2 regions of the Microbacterium abyssi genome follow, and region 2 is predicted to be linked to the other one. Evidence: predicted binding sites of a transcription regulator. Region 2 holds the regulator's gene; the other holds the start of a gene.

Region 1 (8,870 bases), 1.0 Mb from region 2:
GGCCGTAGAGGTAGCCGTCTGCACCGAGCTCTTCGACGAGGTCGACCGTCACGGAGAGGCCCTTGCCATCGGCCGGTCCCACCGTGATGTCCTCGGGGCGAACGCCGACCGTGACCTGGCTGCCGTTCGCACGGCCGACCGTGTCGCGGTCGAGCGGCACGACCTCGGTGCCGAACTGCACGCCGCCCTCGGCGAGGTCTGCCGAGAACAGGTTCATCGCAGGCGAGCCGATGAAGCCGGCGACGAACACGTTCTCAGGCTTCTCGTACAGGTCGCGTGGCGTACCGACCTGCTGCAGGAGGCCGTCCTTGAGCACCGCGATGCGGTCGCCCATGGTCAGCGCCTCGGTCTGGTCGTGGGTGACGTAGACCGTGGTGACGCCGAGGCGACGCTGCAGCGACGCGATCTGCGTGCGGGTCTGCACGCGGAGCTTGGCGTCGAGGTTCGACAGCGGCTCGTCCATGAGGAACACCTGCGGCTGGCGGACGATGGCGCGGCCCATCGCGACACGCTGACGCTGACCACCCGAGAGGGCCTTCGGCTTGCGGGTGAGGTACTCCTCGAGGTCGAGGAGCTTGGCGGCCTCGAGCACGCGAGCGGCACGCTCCTCCTTGCCGATGCCGGCGATCTTGAGCGCGAAGCCCATGTTCTCGGCGACGGTCATGTGCGGGTACAGCGCGTAGTTCTGGAAGACCATCGCGATGTCGCGGTCCTTCGGCGGGACGTCGGTGACGTCGCGGTCGCCGATGAGGATGCGACCCTCGTTGACCTCTTCGAGGCCGGCGAGCATGCGCAGGGAGGTCGACTTTCCGCAGCCGGAAGGGCCGACCAGGACGAGGAACTCGCCGTCGGCGACCTCGAGATTCAGCTTGTCGACGGCGGGGCGGGTTCCGCCGGGATACAGCCGAGTGGCGTCGTCGAACGTTACAGATGCCATTGTTTCTCCTTCACCGGCAGGTACGTGCCGGACGATCCGTTGTGATGGAAGCGGTGAGGATACCCCTCGCCGTGGCCCGCCATCGGGCCGGTTTCAGTATGGCACGAACGAGACCGCCTGGGTATTTCCCAGCCTGGCTCGTTAACATCGAACGTGGTCCTGCTTCTTCAGCGGACACCGGGGAGCCCGTCCCCACCAGACTTTCAAGAGGAACGATGTCGAGCGACGAAACGCCGAATGTCCCCTCCGCTCGCAATTCCCGTGAGGCGGTTCGGGAGAAGGCCCAGCAGGTGCACGCCAAGCAGTCGAGGGCGCGCATCATGCGACGCGTCATCATCGGCGCCGTCGCCATCATCGCCGTCGGCGCCATCGGCACTGCCGTGACGCTCGCGGTCACGTCCAGCGTGTCCGAGCCGGCTCTGGATCCGCAGGGTCTCGAGGGCGACGGCATCGTGGTGAACAGCATCTCCGAGGGCGACGTGGCGACCGTGCCCTCGACCCCCGCGCCCGACGAGTCCGGTGCCGGAACCGAGGAGCCGTCTGAGCCGACACCGGCTCCGACGGCGGCACCGGCGGCGGACGTGCATGTCTACGTCGACTACCTCTCGCCGGGATCCGGCGAGTTCGAGCGGGCGAACAGCCGACAGCTCGCCGGGTGGATCAACGAGAGCGCGGCCACCGTGACCTATCACCCGGTGTCCATGCTCACCGCGAGCTCCAACGGCACCAAGTACTCGCTGCGTTCCGCTGCCGCGGCAGCGTGCGTCGCCACGCACTCACCGGACAAGTTCTACGCGTACAACCACGAACTGCTCGTCGACCAGCCCGACGTCGACAGCAGCGGTCGCAGCGACATCGAACTGGCCGATCTCGCCGTCGCGGTCGGCGTGGACACCCCGAAGGTCGTCCGCTCCTGCATCGAGGGCCAGGACTTCGTCACGTGGGCGAAGGAGGCCACCTCCCGTGCTCTCGCCGGTCCACTCGACGGCTCGGATGATCTCGTGCTCACCAGTGCGCCGATGATCGTCGTCAACGGCGAGGTGTATGTCGGTGCACTCGACGACCCGGCCGAGTTCTCACAGTTCGTGCTGACCGTCGCCAGTGAGACCGAGGCGACTCCCACGCCGACGCCGACGGCCACCGAGACCCCGGCGCCGTAGTTTCCGTCGCGTCCTCGCGGCTCGCTAAGCTGTAGGACGTTCGCCGACTTAGCTCAGCTGGTAGAGCACCTGTCTTGTAAACAGGATGTCACGGGTTCGAATCCCGTAGTCGGCTCCACTCAGGCGTCCACCGCATCATCAGGCGCTGCCCGGCTTCCTTCCGCGCCGCGGCCGGTTGTGCCATGCCTCGATCGCCTCTGGGGTGAGGTCGTCGCGATCCCACAGGTAGCCCGAGACGTTGCCGATCGGATCGATGAACGAGTCACTGGCTGCGGAGGCCTCACCGGCATCCCGGCGACGCATCGTCTGCCGCAGCGACACTGGCGTGACGCCGAGGAGCGCTGCGACTTCGTCGATCGTCGCGTAGCGGGCGGCGAACCGCGGCTCCGTGGTGCCGTCGCGCAGCGCGCGCGGACGCGGCTTCTTCTGGTCGGTCATGCGCGCCTTCCTGTCGTGCGCCCCACGATAGTCGACACCCGTGCCGACGCGGCTAGCATGGCGGCATGGACGACCTGGTCACCCGCCTCGAAGTGCCGGGCACGCACAACTTCCGCGAGGTCGCCCCTGGCGTGCTGACGCCCGGTCGTCTGTACCGATCCGACGCCCTGCATCGAGTCACCCGCGATGGGCGTCGCAGGCTGAAGGAACTCGGCATCGGGCAGGTCATCGATCTGCGCTCGGCCTTCGATCGACGCATCGCCGGTCGTGACAGGCTGCGCGGCACGGGAGCCGCCTACCTCTCCGTCCCGATCGACGGCACCCCGCAGGACCGGCGCCGCTTCGATCCGAGCACGCTGACGCTGTTCGACGTGTATCGAGCCGTCCTGACGCGGCACCAGGAACACCTCGGCCTCGTCGTCCGCACGATCGCATCCGCTGAAGGCGCCGTGGTGGTCCACTGCACCGCGGGCAAGGATCGAACCGGCCTGGTCTCTGCTCTCATCCTCGCGACACTGGGCATCGAGCGTGACGTGATCGTCGCCGACTACGCCGCCACCGCGGCGAACCTGTCTGGGGAGTGGACCGAGCGGATGCTGCGCAAGGTGCGGCGCTTCCGCGTGCCGATCACCGAGAACCTGCTCGAGATCCTCTCCGGATCGCCGCCCGCCATGCTCAACGAGACGCTCGACTGGCTCGACAGCGAGCACGGGGGAGTTCTGGCCTATCTCGAGGCGGCGGGAGTCGACGCCGCCGTTCGCGATCGCCTGCGGGCATCGCTGCTGCCCTCGAGCTGACGTTCAGAACAGCCGACCCGCGTCGCCTTTCCCCGCCGCGTCTGTGTCACGTGCCGTCGCCGTGACCCGCTCGTCGAGTGATGCCGCGGCCAGCAGCGCCTCGTCGATGATCTCGCGGTCGGCCTCCGCGTTCAGCCAGTCGTGCGCGAACGCGGTCGGGATGAGGACCGGCATCCGATCGTGGAGCTCGGCGAGGTGTTCGGGTGCGGGACGCATCACGATCGAGTAGCACGTTACCCACTCGCCGTCCGGGGTGCGCCCGCGCTGGGCGACCGCCGCCATGCCGAAGAGCACCCGCTCGCCGAGCGTGAACTCGTGCCAGACGCGCTCGGGCTTGCGCATCTCGAACCAGCCCGTCGTGGGGACGATCGCGCGCGTCTTGAGCCCGCCCGGGCGCTGCTGCAGGCGCTCGGAGCGCGTGTTGATCGAGGGGAACTTGGCGGGCTGACCATCGATGAGGAATCCCCACCACGCCGGCTCGAGCTCGGCCTGCCCATCGCCGGAGACGATCACCGGATTGAGATTGCGCAGGTTCTTCCCGGTCGGGCGCAGCGTCTCGCCGTCGTTGTGCTCTGCCCAGGAGCGCAGGCCGTCGAGGATCTCGGCGTCTGCCTCGGCCAGCAGCTCGGCGTCGGTGAATCGTGGATCGAGTCCGTAGCTCGCGCACATGGCGACAGCGTATCGCCGGGCACGGACACGCGCAGGTCTGCGTGCTGCGCTCGGATAGTGTGCTCAGGTGACCCCGTCCCGGCTGCCCGCTTCCGTCGCGCTGGGCGGAGCGGTCTCGATCGGCGCGATGACGGCGATTCAGGCCCGCGTGAACGGCGTGCTGGGCGTCCGCATCGACGACGGCATCGTCGCCGGCCTCATCTCATTCGGCGTGGGCCTGGTCATCCTCATCGTCGTCACCGTGCTTCTTCCGTCGACGCGCGCCGGGGCCGTGCGGCTGTGGCGCGGTGTGCGATCGCGTCGTATTCCGGTCTGGATGCTGCTCGGAGGCGCCTGCGGAGCCCTCACGGTGTCCACGCAGGGGCTGACGGCGGGCGTCCTCGGCGTCTCGCTGTTCTCGGTCGGCATCGTCGCGGGCCAGACCGTGAACGGCCTGCTGCTCGACCGGCTGGGAGTGGGACCGGCCGGCGTCGTCGCCGTCACCCCTGGGCGCGTTCTGGGAGGGATCCTCGCGCTCGCCGCCGTTGCGATCTCGCTGAGCGGCGACGCCATCGCGACCACACCGCTGTGGCTGCTGCTGCTTCCGTTCGCCGCCGGTGTCGGCATCGCGTGGCAGTCGGCCGCGAACGGGCGACTGGCGCAGCGCGTGCATTCGCCGATGACGGCGACCCTGATGAGCTTCATCGGCGGCACGCTCGTGCTCGCGGTCGCGGCGGCCGTCAGCGTCGCCTTCGGCGGGATGCCGCAGGCGCTGCCGACCGAACCGTGGCTGTATCTCGGCGGACTGCTGGGCTTCGTCTACATCCTGCTCGGGGCGACGATCGTGGCGCACACGGGCGTGCTGCTGCTCGGACTCGGGTCGGTGCTCGGGCAGCTGCTGACCTCAGTCATCATCGACCTGCTGTGGCCGGCGATCTCGGTGCCGACGGTGTGGCAGCTGCTGGCGATGGTCGCGGTGGCCGTGGCATCCGTCCTGGTGGCGCTGCCGTGGCGGCGCCGGCGACGCTGAGGTTCGCTACTTCTTCGACGGCATGCGGCTCAGTAGCGCGTCGGCGTCGACGGGCTTGCGCCGGCTCGGCCTCTTGCCCTCCGGCTTGCCGCCCACGTACAGCCAGCCGAGCAGCTCCTCGGTCTTCTTCAGCCCGTGCGCCTTGGCGACCGCCTTGGAGCGGGTGTGGCCGCCGGTGCGCCAGAACACGCCCCAGCCGGCCTCGTCCAGCAGCAGACTGAGCGTGTGCGCGACACCGGAGGCCACCGCCTCCTGCTCCCAGCGCGGCACCTTCGCGCTCTTGCGGAAGCTGCCGACGACGGCGATCAGCAGCGGGGCGCGCAGCGGCTTCGAAGACGGGTGCGACGAGCCGTCGGCCTTCGCGATCGCCTTCGCGAGCAGCACGCGGTCGTCGCCGCGCAGCTCGATCAGCCGCCATGGCCGCAGCGACGAATGGTCGGCGACGCGACCGGCAGCCGCCACCAGGGTCAGCAACTCCTCACGCGTCGGCGCTTCGTCGGTGACTTTGGACCACGACTGCCGCGCCAGCGCGGCGTCGAGTGCGCTCACGCCGGCGGGTCTGCTTCGGGGGTGAAGTTCAGCGCCAGCGAGTTCATGCAGTAGCGGTCGCCGGTCGGCGTGCCGAAGCCGTCGGGGAACACGTGGCCGAGGTGCGAGCCGCAGTTCGCGCAACGGACCTCGGTGCGCTGCATGCCGAGGGTGTTGTCCTCGAGCAGCTGCACGGCATCCGGGCGGATCGACTCGTAGAAGCTCGGCCAGCCGCATCCCGAGTCGAACTTCGTGCCGCTCTTGAACAGCTCGGCGCCGCACGCGCCGCAGGTGTACAGTCCCGCGCGCGCCTCGTCGAGCAGCTCGCCCGTCCAAGCGCGCTCCGTCGCTGCCTCGCGCAGTACCGCGAACTGCTCATCGCCGAGTTCCGCGCGCCACTGCTCGTCGGTCTTCTTCACGCTGTAGTCCATCAGTCCTCCTGGCCGTTGTCGGGCGAAGCCTCTTCCATTGTCCACCGTGCGCGGGCAGGGCGGGTCATCATGACGAGCGGGCGTCACGGCGGCACAATGGACGGATGACGGATGCCGTGCGCGAGCGCTACGAAAGGTTCGCGAGGGACGAGGCTCCAGGGCGTTCGGCGCTCTACGAGGAATGGGCCCATGGCGTGGCATCGGATGCCGGCGTCCAGGCGATCCTCGCGCGAATCCCCGAGACCCGGCGTCAGCCGCCGCTCGTCTTCGCCGTGACGCGGATGCTGGGGGCACCGCTGCTGGGATTCCCGCAGTGGCGGCGTTTCCTGATCGCGCATGCCCGCGCCGTCATCGAGGAGTGCTCCCGGCGGCGCGTGCAGACCAACGAGCCGCTCCGGCTGGCGCCGCTGCTGCCGGTCCTCTCCGAGATCGACGGACCCATCGCTCTGCTCGAGGTCGGAGCCTCCGGCGGGCTGTGCCTGTACCCCGATCGCTACTCGTTCCGGTTCGTCGATCAGGCCGGCAGGATGCTGCGCCCGCACCTCGATCCGATCGGAGGAGTCTCGCCCGTCGTGCTCACCAGCGAGGTGCGCGGCGCCATGCCCGAACTGCGCATGCCGGAGGTCGTGTGGCGCGCGGGGATCGACCTCGCGCCGCTGGACGCGCGCGACCCGCGCGACAGGGCATGGTTGCAGGGGCTCGTGTGGCCGGGTGAGACCGGCCGCGAGGAGCGGATCACGGCGGCACTCGACATCGTCGCCTCCGACCCGCCGTTGATGGTGCGCGGCGACGCCGTCGAGAAGGTCGCCGGGGTCGCGGCATCGGCACCGTTCGACGCCACGCTCGTGATCACGACGCCGGGCGTGCTCGCCCACATCCCGCGTTCGACGCGCGCGGCGCTCATCGACGCGGTGCGCGCGCTGCCCGCCCGCTGGATCACGATCGACGCGCCGGAACTCCACGATGCGTGGCGTCCGGCGGTGGATGCCGCGACCTGGCCCGGCTTCGTCGTCGCACTCGACGGTCAGGTGCGCGCGGCGGCCGATCCATTGGGGCGCTGGTGGGAGTGGCGCGCTGATTCGGGGCCTCTCCGCGCATAGCCTGGGGTCATGCTCGGAGATCTCACCGATCGCGATCGCGCGATCCTCGCCCTGGAGGCGGCCTGGCCGCGCCACGGCGGAGCGAAGGAAGAGGCCATCCGCAGCACGCTGGGCATGAGCCCGGCCCGGTATTACCAGCTGCTGTGGCGGCTGATCGACACCGAGCGGGCGCTGGAGCACGACCCGCTGCTGGTGCGGCGCCTGCGGCGGCTCCGCGACAACCGGAGCGATCAGCGCGTTGCACGGATGCGCGGGTTCGCCGGGTAACATCGACGCGTGCCCCAGCCCGTCAGAGACCGCTTCGACGACATCCGCCATACCTCCGGACGCGTCGGCGCCCACCGCGCGGAGCAGCCGGGGATGAACGGCTGGGTCGTGCTGCTGTGGTCGTTCGTCGCGGCCCTCGTCCTCATCGTCGTCGGCATCTTCGTCGCTCTCGTGATGATGGGGCGCATCACTCTGTTCCCGGCGGCGGAAGAGGTGATCACTCCCGCTCCGGTGCAGACCGGCGTCGTCGACACCAGCTACTCGGTGCTCGTGCTCAACGCCACACCGGAGGAGGGGCTCGACGTCCAGCTGCGTGACACCCTGATCAACGCGCAGTGGCCCGCAGAGCTCATCAACTACGGCGATGCCGGATCCCAGAATTTCGCCGACACGACGGTGTACTACGTGTCGGACGCGGATCAGGATGCCGCGCTCGGACTGGCGAATCTGATCGGCGGAGCCCAGGTGGAGCAGAGCGATTTCTACGCGGACCCGAACGCCCCGGAGCAGAAGCAGCTCGTCGTCATCATCGGGCTCGATCGCGTGACCGCCGCACCCGCGGAATAGCCGTCATCCAGCGGCTTGCACTCGAAGGGGTCGAGTGCCAGAATGGGCGTTAGCACTCTCTTACTGTGAGTGCTAATCAGAACGTCTACGTCCAGGAGGGACGACAAAACTCATGGCAAAGATCATCGCTTTCGATGAGGAGGCCCGCCGCGGCCTCGAGCGTGGCCTGAACATCCTCGCCGACGCTGTCAAGGTGACCCTCGGCCCGCGCGGTCGCAACGTTGTGCTCGAGAAGAAGTGGGGCGCCCCCACGATCACGAACGACGGTGTGTCGATCGCCAAGGAGATCGAGCTGGACGACCCGTACGAGAAGATCGGCGCGGAGCTCGTCAAGGAGGTCGCCAAGAAGACCGACGACGTCGCAGGTGACGGAACCACCACCGCGACCGTGCTCGCCCAGGCGCTCGTCCGCGAGGGCCTCCGTAACGTCGCCGCCGGCGCCGACCCGATCTCGCTCAAGCGCGGCATCGAGAAGGCCGTCGCGGCCATCACCGACGAGCTGCTCTCCAGCGCCAAGGAGATCGAGTCCAAGGAGCAGATCGCGGCCACCGCATCCATCTCCGCGGCAGACACCGAGATCGGCGAGCTCATCGCCGAGGCGATCGACAAGGTCGGCAAGGAAGGCGTCGTCACCGTCGAGGAGTCGCAGACCTTCGGCACCGAGCTCGAGCTCACCGAGGGCATGCGCTTCGACAAGGGTTACCTGAACCCGTACTTCGTCACGGATGCCGACCGCCAGGAGGCCGTGTTCGAGGAGCCCTACATCCTCATCGCGAACTCGAAGATCTCGAACATCAAGGACCTCCTACCGGTCGTCGACAAGGTGATCCAGGACGGCAAGGAGCTCGTCATCATCGCCGAGGACGTCGAGGGCGAGGCTCTCGCGACTCTGGTGCTGAACAAGATCCGCGGCATCTTCAAGTCGGCTGCCGTCAAGGCTCCCGGCTTCGGTGACCGTCGCAAGGCT
Region 2 (8,870 bases):
TTCTGCATCATCGCCCACATCGATCACGGCAAGTCGACGCTGGCCGACCGCATGCTGCAGATCACCGGCGTGGTGTCGGATCGGGACATGCGCGCGCAGTACCTCGACCGCATGGACATCGAGCGCGAACGCGGCATCACCATCAAGAGCCAGGCGGTGCGGATGCCGTGGTCCGCCGACGGCGACACGTTCGCGCTGAACATGATCGATACGCCGGGGCACGTCGACTTCACGTATGAAGTGTCGCGCTCGCTCGCCGCGTGCGAAGGTGCGATCCTGCTGGTCGACGCCGCGCAGGGCATCGAGGCCCAGACCCTGGCGAACCTGTACCTGGCGCTCGAGAACGACCTGCACATCATCCCCGTGCTGAACAAGATCGACCTGCCGGCAGCCGACCCCGACCGCTTCGCCAAGGAGCTCGCCGACCTCATCGGCGGCAAGCCGGAGGACGTGCTGCGGGTGTCGGGCAAGACCGGCGTCGGGGTGGAGGAGCTGCTCGACCGCATCGTGCAGGACATCCCAGCGCCCGTCGGCGATCCGGATGCTCCGGCCCGTGCCATGATCTTCGACTCCGTCTACGACGCCTACCGCGGTGTCGTGACCTACGTGCGAATGATCGACGGCGACCTGTCGCCGCGCGAGCGCATCCAGATGATGTCGACGCACGCGAACCACGAGCTGCTCGAGATCGGCGTCTCCAGTCCTGAGCCGATTCCGTCCAAGGGGCTCGGCGTCGGCGAGGTGGGTTACCTCATCACGGGTGTGAAGGACGTGCGCCAGTCCAAGGTCGGCGACACCGTCACGACGAGCCGAGACGGGGCGACCGAGGCTCTGGCCGGATACACCGATCCCAAGCCCATGGTGTTCTCCGGCATCTACCCGATCGACGGCAGCGATTACGCGGAGCTGCGGGAGGCCCTCGACAAGCTGAAGCTGTCCGATGCCTCGCTGCAGTACGAGCCCGAGACCTCTGTGGCCCTCGGCTTCGGCTTCCGCTGCGGCTTCCTCGGCCTGCTGCACCTCGAGATCATCACCGAGCGGCTCAGCCGAGAGTTCGGTCTCGACCTGATCACGACCGCGCCGAGCGTGATCTATGAAGTCACCACCGACACGGGGGACACCGTGTCGGTGACCAATCCGAGCGAGTACCCGGACGGGCGGGTCGCCTCTGTGGCGGAGCCGATGGTGAAGACCGCGATCCTGCTGCCGAAGGACTACGTCGGCACGGTCATGGAGCTGTGCCAGTCCCGCCGCGGGTCGCTGCTGGGGATGGAGTACTTCTCCGAGGAGCGCGTGGAGCTGCGGTACCGGATGCCGCTCGGCGAGATCGTGTTCGATTTCTTCGACCACCTCAAATCCAAGACGCAGGGTTACGCCAGCCTCGACTACGAGCCGGACGGCCAGCAGGAGGCGGATCTGGTGAAGGTCGACGTCCTGCTGCAGGGCGACAAGGTCGATGCGTTCAGCGCGATCGTGCATCGCGACAAGGCGTACGCCTACGGCACGCTCATGACGGAGCGGCTGCGCAAGCTCATTCCCCGACAGAACTTCGAGGTTCCGATCCAGGCGGCCATCGGCGCCCGGATCATCGCCCGTGAGACGATCCGCGCCCTCCGCAAGGACGTGCTCGCCAAGTGCTACGGCGGTGACATCAGCCGCAAGCGCAAGCTGCTCGAGAAGCAGAAGGAGGGCAAGAAGCGCATGAAGATGGTCGGTCGCGTCGAGGTCCCCCAGGAGGCGTTCATCGCGGCGCTGTCCGGCGACGTCGAAGGCAAGGACAAGAAGTAGCGGCTGCCCCGCGGGGGTGTTCACTCAGGTAACGGAAGTAGTCTGGATTTCATGCGGCGCGGGACTTTCCGAGACGACACGGTCGATTATGCGGCGGTCGGGGCGACGCACGCCCCCGACCTGATGCAGTACCCGCCGGAGCGCAGTATCCCGGCCGAGGAGTCCTGGCGGCTGGGCAGCGGCGAGGAGCGGTTCCGCAGCGCGGGCGAGGCGCTGCTGTCGTGGACCGCGCAGCGCGCGGCCGGTCTGGCCGTCCAGGATGTGCGTCCGGCATCCGGCCCGGCATACGCGGGTGTCAGCTTCGACGCCGAGGGCAATCCGATCGCGCCGAGCACGCGCGAGGTGGAGCAGCGCTTCGACGCCGAGGGGACACCGTTCGCCGGGCCCGGCATGACCCTTCGCCTGCGCGGCCGGGTAGGCGGGATGCGTGCCGACGCCGAGCTGCGCGTGATCTCGGTGACCGAGCAGGCGCGCCGGATGGGCCTGGTGCTCGGCACCGTCGGCGGTTCGGTCGTCAGCGGCGAGGAGCTGTTCGAGATCGATTGGCGTGAGGACAGCGACGAGGTGTGGTTCACGGTGCGGGCTTTCGACGCTCCCAATTCGGTTCTGTACCGGTCCCTGCCGTGGTTGGTGAAGCGGCGCCGCAAGGAGCTGTTCGCCCGATACCTGCGTGCGATCTCACCGCTCTACGCGACGCCGCTCTGATGGCGGGGCCCCTGCCGATCGGGGATCCGGCTCCTGCTGATGGCAGACTGCCCTCGGATCTGCCCGTCGATGCGTCGAGGCCGTTCTCGGCATACCTGCACGTGCCGTTCTGCCGCGTCCGCTGCGGCTACTGCGACTTCAATACGTACACCTCCGGCGAGCTGCGCGGAGCGCGGCAGGACGAGTACGCCGACACCCTCGGTGCCGAGATCGCCCTTGCTCGACAGGTGCTGGGCGAGGCGGGCGCGCTGCGCCCGATGGAGACGGTCTTCTTCGGCGGCGGGACCCCGACGCTCCTGCCGCCCGGCGACCTGGCGCGGATGCTGGAGGCTGCTGTCTCCGCGTTCGGCATCGCCGACGGCGCCGAGGTTACGGTCGAGGCGAACCCCGACACCGTGACACCCGACGTGGCGCGTACTCTCGCGGATGCCGGCGTGACGCGGCTGTCGGTCGGCATGCAGTCCGCCGTGCCGCACGTTCTGGCGGCGCTCGACCGCACGCACCACCCGGACAATGTGCGCACGGCGGTGGACGCCGCGAAGGACGCGGGACTCGCCGTCAGCGTCGACCTCATCTACGGCGCTCCCGGCGAGTCGCTCGCCGACTGGGAGGCGTCGCTGGATGCCGCGATCGCGCTCGACTCCGACCACGTCTCGGCGTACGCGCTGATCATCGAGGACGGCACGAAGCTCGCCAGGCAGATCCGCCGCGGCGAGGTGCCTGCACCCGACGACGACCTGCAGGCCGACATGTACGAGCTCGCCGACGCGTGTCTGGCGCAGGCCGGTTTCGACTGGTACGAGGTCAGCAACTGGGCGCGAAGCGTCGGGCAGCGCTCGCGCCACAACCTGGCGTACTGGCGCGGGAGCGACTGGTGGGGCTTCGGTCCCGGCGCGCACAGTCACGTCGCGGGACTGCGCTGGTGGAACGTGAAGCACCCTGCGGCATACGCGCAGCGGCTCGCGGCATCCGAATCGCCTGCGGCGGGAACCGAGCGCCCGGACCGGGAGTCGCATCTGCTGGAGCGCGTGCTCCTGGAGACGCGCCTGTCAGACGGCATGGCGATCGCCGACCTGCCCGAGGCCAACCGCACGCGCGTGGCTGGCCTCATCGCGGACGGCTTGGTGGATGCGGCCACTGCGCTGCAGGGTCGGATCCGGTTGACGCTCAGGGGGCGTCTTCTGGCGGATGCCGTGGTGCGCGAGCTGACCGATTAGCGCAGTGGGTAGAATTGGCACTCTAGGCGTAAGAGTGCCAGCAGAGAGGAGCGCATGATGGTCACCGAACGCGGGCTGCAGGTGCTCCGAGCGATCGTGCAGGATTACGTCGAGACGCATGAGCCCGTCGGCAGCAAGTCGATCGTTGACCGGCATTCATTCGGCGTCTCCGCCGCGACCATCCGCAACGACATGGCGCTGCTCGAGGACGAAGAGCTCATCGCCGCGCCGCACACATCGTCCGGCCGTGTGCCGACGGACAAGGGCTACCGCGTCTTCGTCAACCACCTCGCGCAGCTGCGCCCGCTCTCGGGCGCGCAGCGCAGCGCGATCGAGTCGTTCCTCACCGCTCCGGCGGATCTCGACGACCTCATGGTCCGCACCGTACGGGTGCTGACGCAGCTGACCGGTCAGGTCGCGCTCGCGCAGTATCCCTCGTTCGCTCGCGCTCACCTCACCCACATCGAGCTGGTGTCGCTCGCGCCGAACCGCCTGCTCGTCGTGCTCGTCACGGACGCCGGCGGAGTGTCGCAGCGCATCGCCGTGCTGCCGGTCGACATCGATGACGCCGACGTGGCTGTGCTGCGTGCGCGGCTGTCGGCGCTGCTCACCGGGCAGACGGTGCGCGAGGCGACCGACCGGGTGCAGGTGCTCATCGAGGGACCGGACGGCACGGGCGTCGACAAGGCCATCCGTCTGCTTGCCGGCATCATCGGCGAGGAGCTCGCCGAGTTCCGGCAGGAGCGGCTCGTGATGGCGGGAGCGGCGACGCTCGCTCGCCGTGAGCAGGACTTCCGCGGCAGCATCCATCCTCTGCTCGAGGCGATCGAGGAGCAGGTGACACTGCTGCGGCTGATGAGCGAGATGGTGACGGACGAGCACGGACTGGCGGCGAGCATCGGCGCCGAGAACGAGGCGTTCGGGCTGCCCGAGGCATCCATCGTCGCGAGCAACTACATCGCACCGGGCGGCACCGCACGCGTCGGAGTGATGGGGCCGACCCGAATGGACTATCCGAGCAATCTTGCGGCGGCACGGGCTGTGGCCCGCTACCTGTCGCGGCTGCTCGACGAAGACGACGCGAGCCGCTGACCGGTTCCCGGCAGCAGCACGCACACGCAGGAAGGTGATTGTGGCGGACCACTACGAGGTCCTCGGGGTGTCGCGAGACGCATCGACGGACGAGATCAAGAAGGCGTATCGCAAGCTTGCGCGTCAGCTGCACCCGGATGTGAACCCGGGGGAGGACGCTGCCGAGCGGTTCAAGCTCGTCACGCACGCCTATGACGTGCTGAGTGACGAGGACTCACGCCGCCGCTACGACATGGGCGGCGGAGACGGCGCCGCAGGCGACTTCGGGGGCTTCGGCGGTTTCGGCGACATCTTTGAGACGTTCTTCGGCGCCGCGCAGGGCGGCGGCCGCGGTGGACGCCCGCGGTCGCGCAAGGAGCGAGGGCAGGACGCGCTGGTGCGCGTCACACTCGACCTCGGCGATGTCGTCTTCGGCGCGCATCGCGACATCGAGGTCGACACGGCCGTTCTGTGCGAGACCTGTCACGGATCGTGCACACAGCCCGGCACGCAGCCGGTGACCTGCGACATCTGCGGTGGCACGGGCCATGTGCAGCGCCAGGTGCGCAGCCTGCTCGGCAACGTCGTCACGTCGCAGCCGTGCGGTACCTGCCAGGGATACGGCACCGTGATCCCGCACCCGTGCGGCACGTGCAACGGTCAGGGGCGCGTGCGCTCGCGCCGCACCGTGTCGCTCGACATTCCGGCAGGCGTGGAGACGGGTCTGCGTCTGCAGCTGCCCGGCTCCGGCGAGGTCGGCCAGGCCGGGGGCCCGAACGGCGACCTGTACGTCGAGGTCACGGTCTCGCCGCATGCCGCGTTCAGCCGTGAAGGCGACGATCTGCTGGCCACGCTCGAGGTGTCGATGGCAGACGCGATCCTGGGCACGGAGACGTCGATCGACGGTCTGGACGGGACTGTGGATCTGGAGATCCGGCCGGGTGTGCAATCGGGCGACGTGCTGACGATCAAGGGCCGGGGAATCACGCCGCTGCGTGGCAATCAGCGCGGTGATCTGAGGGTAGGTGTGCAGGTGGTGACTCCCACCAAGCTCGATTCCGCCCAGCGTGCGCTGATCGAGGACTTCGCGAAGAAGCAGAAGGCGCCGGGTCCGCAGCTCGCGCAGTTCCAGCAGGGACTGTTCTCGAAGCTGCGCGACCGGTTCCGGCACTGACGTGGCTCTGCACTTCCTCGTCGAAGGATGCTCCGGCGTCGCTGTCGGCGACATCGTCTCTCTCACGGGCGCCGAGGCGAAACATGCGGCGGTGGTGCGCCGGGTGCGCGTGGGAGAGACGGTGACCGTCGGCGACGGACGCGGCGTCTGGCTCGAGGGCTCGGTGTCGGACGTGTCGGCGTCGCGTGTGGAGGTGACGATCACCGCGCGCTCAGCGGTGGATGCGCCCTCGGCTCGCCTCACGCTGGTCCAGGCTCTCGCCAAGGGCGATCGCGACGAGCTCGCGGTGCAGGCCGCGTGCGAACTCGGCGTCGACGAGGTGGTGCCCTGGCAGGCGTCACGGAGCGTGTCGCGCTGGGAAGGTCCTAAGGCTGTCAAGGGTCGTGAACGGTGGGCGACGATCGTGCGGGAGGCTGCGAAGCAGGCGCATCGCTCGTGGGTTCCCGAGGTCTCGGAGCCGGTGACGACCGCGCAGCTGGTCTCCCGTGCCGAGGGTGCGCGGATGCTGGTGCTCGATCCGACCGCGTCGGTGAGGCTCTCGGAGATCACTGTGGAGCCCGGAGCTGCCGCCGATCTCATGCTCGTCGTCGGGCCGGAGGGCGGGATCACCCCCGAGGAGCTCGAGAAGTTCGACGCTGCAGGGGCCGAGCGCGTGCGCCTCGGCGACACGGTGCTGCGCACCTCGACGGCGGGTCCCGCCGCGATCGCGGTGCTCTCCGTCGCCCTCGGCCGCTGGTAGCCGCGGCGCCCGCGATCAGTGTCTCCGCGGGTCGTTGAGCGGAGGGGCGCAGCCCCGAAGACGAAACGGGCTGAGCGAGCGAAGCGAGTCGAAGCCTGACCCTTCACCGACGAGTCTTCGCCTTGCGCTGTCGACTCTGCCATCCGATGACGGCGTCCAACCCGCCTTCCGCGAAGGCCACTCTCTTGGCGTGGCTCCAGCCCTGCAGGCGCTTTTCCCACGCGAAGGACTCGTCGATGCTGTCGAACGCTCCGCACCAGAGCAGCTCGACGGGCAGCCGGCGCTTGGTGTACTCGGCACCCATTCCAGCCTTGTGCGCGGCCAGGCGGTCGTCGAGATTGATGGTGCTGCCGACGTACAGCGTGCCGTCGGAGCAGCGAAGCATGTACACGCGTGCCATGCCTGGACGGTAGTCGTGGCATCCGACGTTCCGGCTCTCGGCAGGCGGCTTCGACTCGTCGCTGCGCTCCTCGCTCAGCCCGTTTCGTCTCGCTCCGCTCGCTCAACGACCCGCGATTGGTGTTCCGCTCGCTCAACGACCCGCCAGTGACCGACGGCGTCCCCGCACATAGAATGGGCACATGACCGAACCGTCGATCTTCACCCGCATCCTCAGCGGAGACATCCCCGGCGAGATCGTGGTCGACACAGGAACGGTCTTCGCGATCCGCGACATCAATCCACAGGCACCGCTGCACATGCTCGTCATCCCCAAGACCGAGCAGTACCGTGACGTCACCGAACTCGCCGCGGGCGACCCCGCGCTGCTCGCCGAGATCGTCGCAGTTGCCAAGCAGATCGCCGATGAGCACGCCAACGGAGAGTATCGTCTGATCTTCAACACCGGACCGAGCGTCGCGCAGTCCGTCTTCCACGTGCACGCACACGTGCTCGGCAACCTCGAGGAGAACAAGCTCGTTGGCTTCTGACCATTCCAATACCCCGTCCGTGACGGAGCGCATCTACGCGGACGGTGTCGCCATGGTGCAGCTGCTCGGTCCGCAGGACCGCCTGCTGCGCATGCTCGAGAAACAGCATCCCGACGTCGAGGTGCTCGTCCGCGGCAACGAGATCACGCTCAGCGGCGAGGCGACCCTGGTCGCCGAGGCGAAGGCACTGGTGGAGGAGCTGATCACGATCACGCGCGAAGGCGCCGATCTCGCGCCCGCCGACGTCGCCACCTCGGCACGGATGCTGCGCCACGAGGGCGGACCGCGACCGAGTGAGGTGCTCGGCGAGGCGATCCTTTCCACGCGCGGCAGGGTCATCCGGCCCAAGACGCCGGGTCAGAAGGAGTACGTCGACGCGATCGAGGAGAACACGATCGTGTTCGGCATCGGCCCGGCAGGCACAGGCAAGACCTACCTCGCGATGGCGAAGGCCGTGCAGGCGCTGCAGCGCAAGGAGGTCAACCGCATCATCCTCACGCGCCCTGCCGTCGAGGCAGGTGAGCGCCTGGGGTTCCTGCCCGGCACGCTGAACGACAAGATCGACCCGTACCTTCGCCCTCTGTACGACGCGCTCAACGAGATGATGGATCCGGAGATCGTCCCGCGGCTGATGGCTACGGGAACCATCGAGGTCGCGCCCCTCGCGTACATGCGCGGACGCACCCTCAACGACTCGTTCGTCGTGCTCGACGAGGCGCAGAACACCACGCCCGAGCAGATGAAGATGTTCCTCACCCGCCTCGGCTTCGGTACGAAGATGGTCGTCACCGGCGATATCACCCAGGTCGACCTGCCGCAAGGCGCATCCGGGCTTCGGCTCGTGACTCGCGTGCTCGATGACATAGACGACATCCACTTCACGCGTCTCACCAGCGACGACGTCGTGCGACACTCGCTGGTCGGCCGCATCGTCGACGCCTACAGCGAATACGACGAGCAGCGCACAGCAGCACGTCACGAGCGCGAGCAAGCCGCTGAGTTCGCCAATCGTGCCGAACGCCGCGGAAATCAGCGTCCCGGCCCCCGCGATCGAATGCCCAGACGAGGACACTCTTCATGATCGAGATCAACAACGAGTCCACCATCGCCGTCGACGAGACTGTGCTGCAGCGACTCACCGACTTCAACCTCGCCCAGCTGCACGTCAGCGCGGATGCCGAGGTCGCGATCGTCCTCGTCGATGAAGGTGCCATGGAGGCTCTCCACGTCCAGTGGATGGACGAGCC

What was found. The regulator HrcA, encoded in region 2, represses chaperone genes, less so after heat shock. The targets are predictions, from matches to a motif close to TTNGCACTCGNNNNNNNCGAGTGCNAA.
Region 1: a site for HrcA is predicted at 7,953-7,979, ahead of groL (chaperonin GroEL). Genes of this name have one in related genera too.

The regions. Positions count from the first base shown of each region.
Region 1 is NZ_CP063815.1:892,524-901,393, forward strand. Features, by position in the region: gene IM776_RS04405 (ABC transporter ATP-binding protein) at 1-937, opposite strand, end outside; gene IM776_RS04410 (DsbA family protein) at 1,153-2,097, shown strand; tRNA gene IM776_RS04415 (tRNA-Thr) at 2,140-2,215, shown strand; gene IM776_RS04420 (hypothetical protein) at 2,236-2,535, opposite strand; gene IM776_RS04425 (tyrosine-protein phosphatase) at 2,601-3,332, shown strand; gene IM776_RS04430 (SOS response-associated peptidase family protein) at 3,336-4,001, opposite strand; gene IM776_RS04435 (DMT family transporter) at 4,069-5,010, shown strand; gene IM776_RS04440 (nitroreductase family protein) at 5,017-5,559, opposite strand; gene msrB (peptide-methionine (R)-S-oxide reductase MsrB) at 5,556-5,969, opposite strand; gene IM776_RS04450 (DUF2332 domain-containing protein) at 6,074-7,069, shown strand; gene IM776_RS04455 (DUF3263 domain-containing protein) at 7,079-7,336, shown strand; gene IM776_RS04460 (LytR C-terminal domain-containing protein) at 7,346-7,903, shown strand; gene groL (chaperonin GroEL) at 8,016-8,870, shown strand, end outside.
Region 2 is NZ_CP063815.1:1,896,578-1,905,447, reverse strand. Features, by position in the region: gene lepA (translation elongation factor 4) at 1-1,788, shown strand, start outside; gene IM776_RS09250 (DUF1990 family protein) at 1,840-2,493, shown strand; gene hemW (radical SAM family heme chaperone HemW) at 2,493-3,710, shown strand; gene hrcA (heat-inducible transcriptional repressor HrcA) at 3,768-4,802, shown strand; gene dnaJ (molecular chaperone DnaJ) at 4,843-5,955, shown strand; gene IM776_RS09230 (16S rRNA (uracil(1498)-N(3))-methyltransferase) at 5,957-6,694, shown strand; gene IM776_RS09225 (GIY-YIG nuclease family protein) at 6,798-7,094, opposite strand; gene IM776_RS09220 (HIT domain-containing protein) at 7,276-7,623, shown strand; gene IM776_RS09215 (PhoH family protein) at 7,676-8,704, shown strand; gene ybeY (rRNA maturation RNase YbeY) at 8,701-8,870, shown strand, end outside.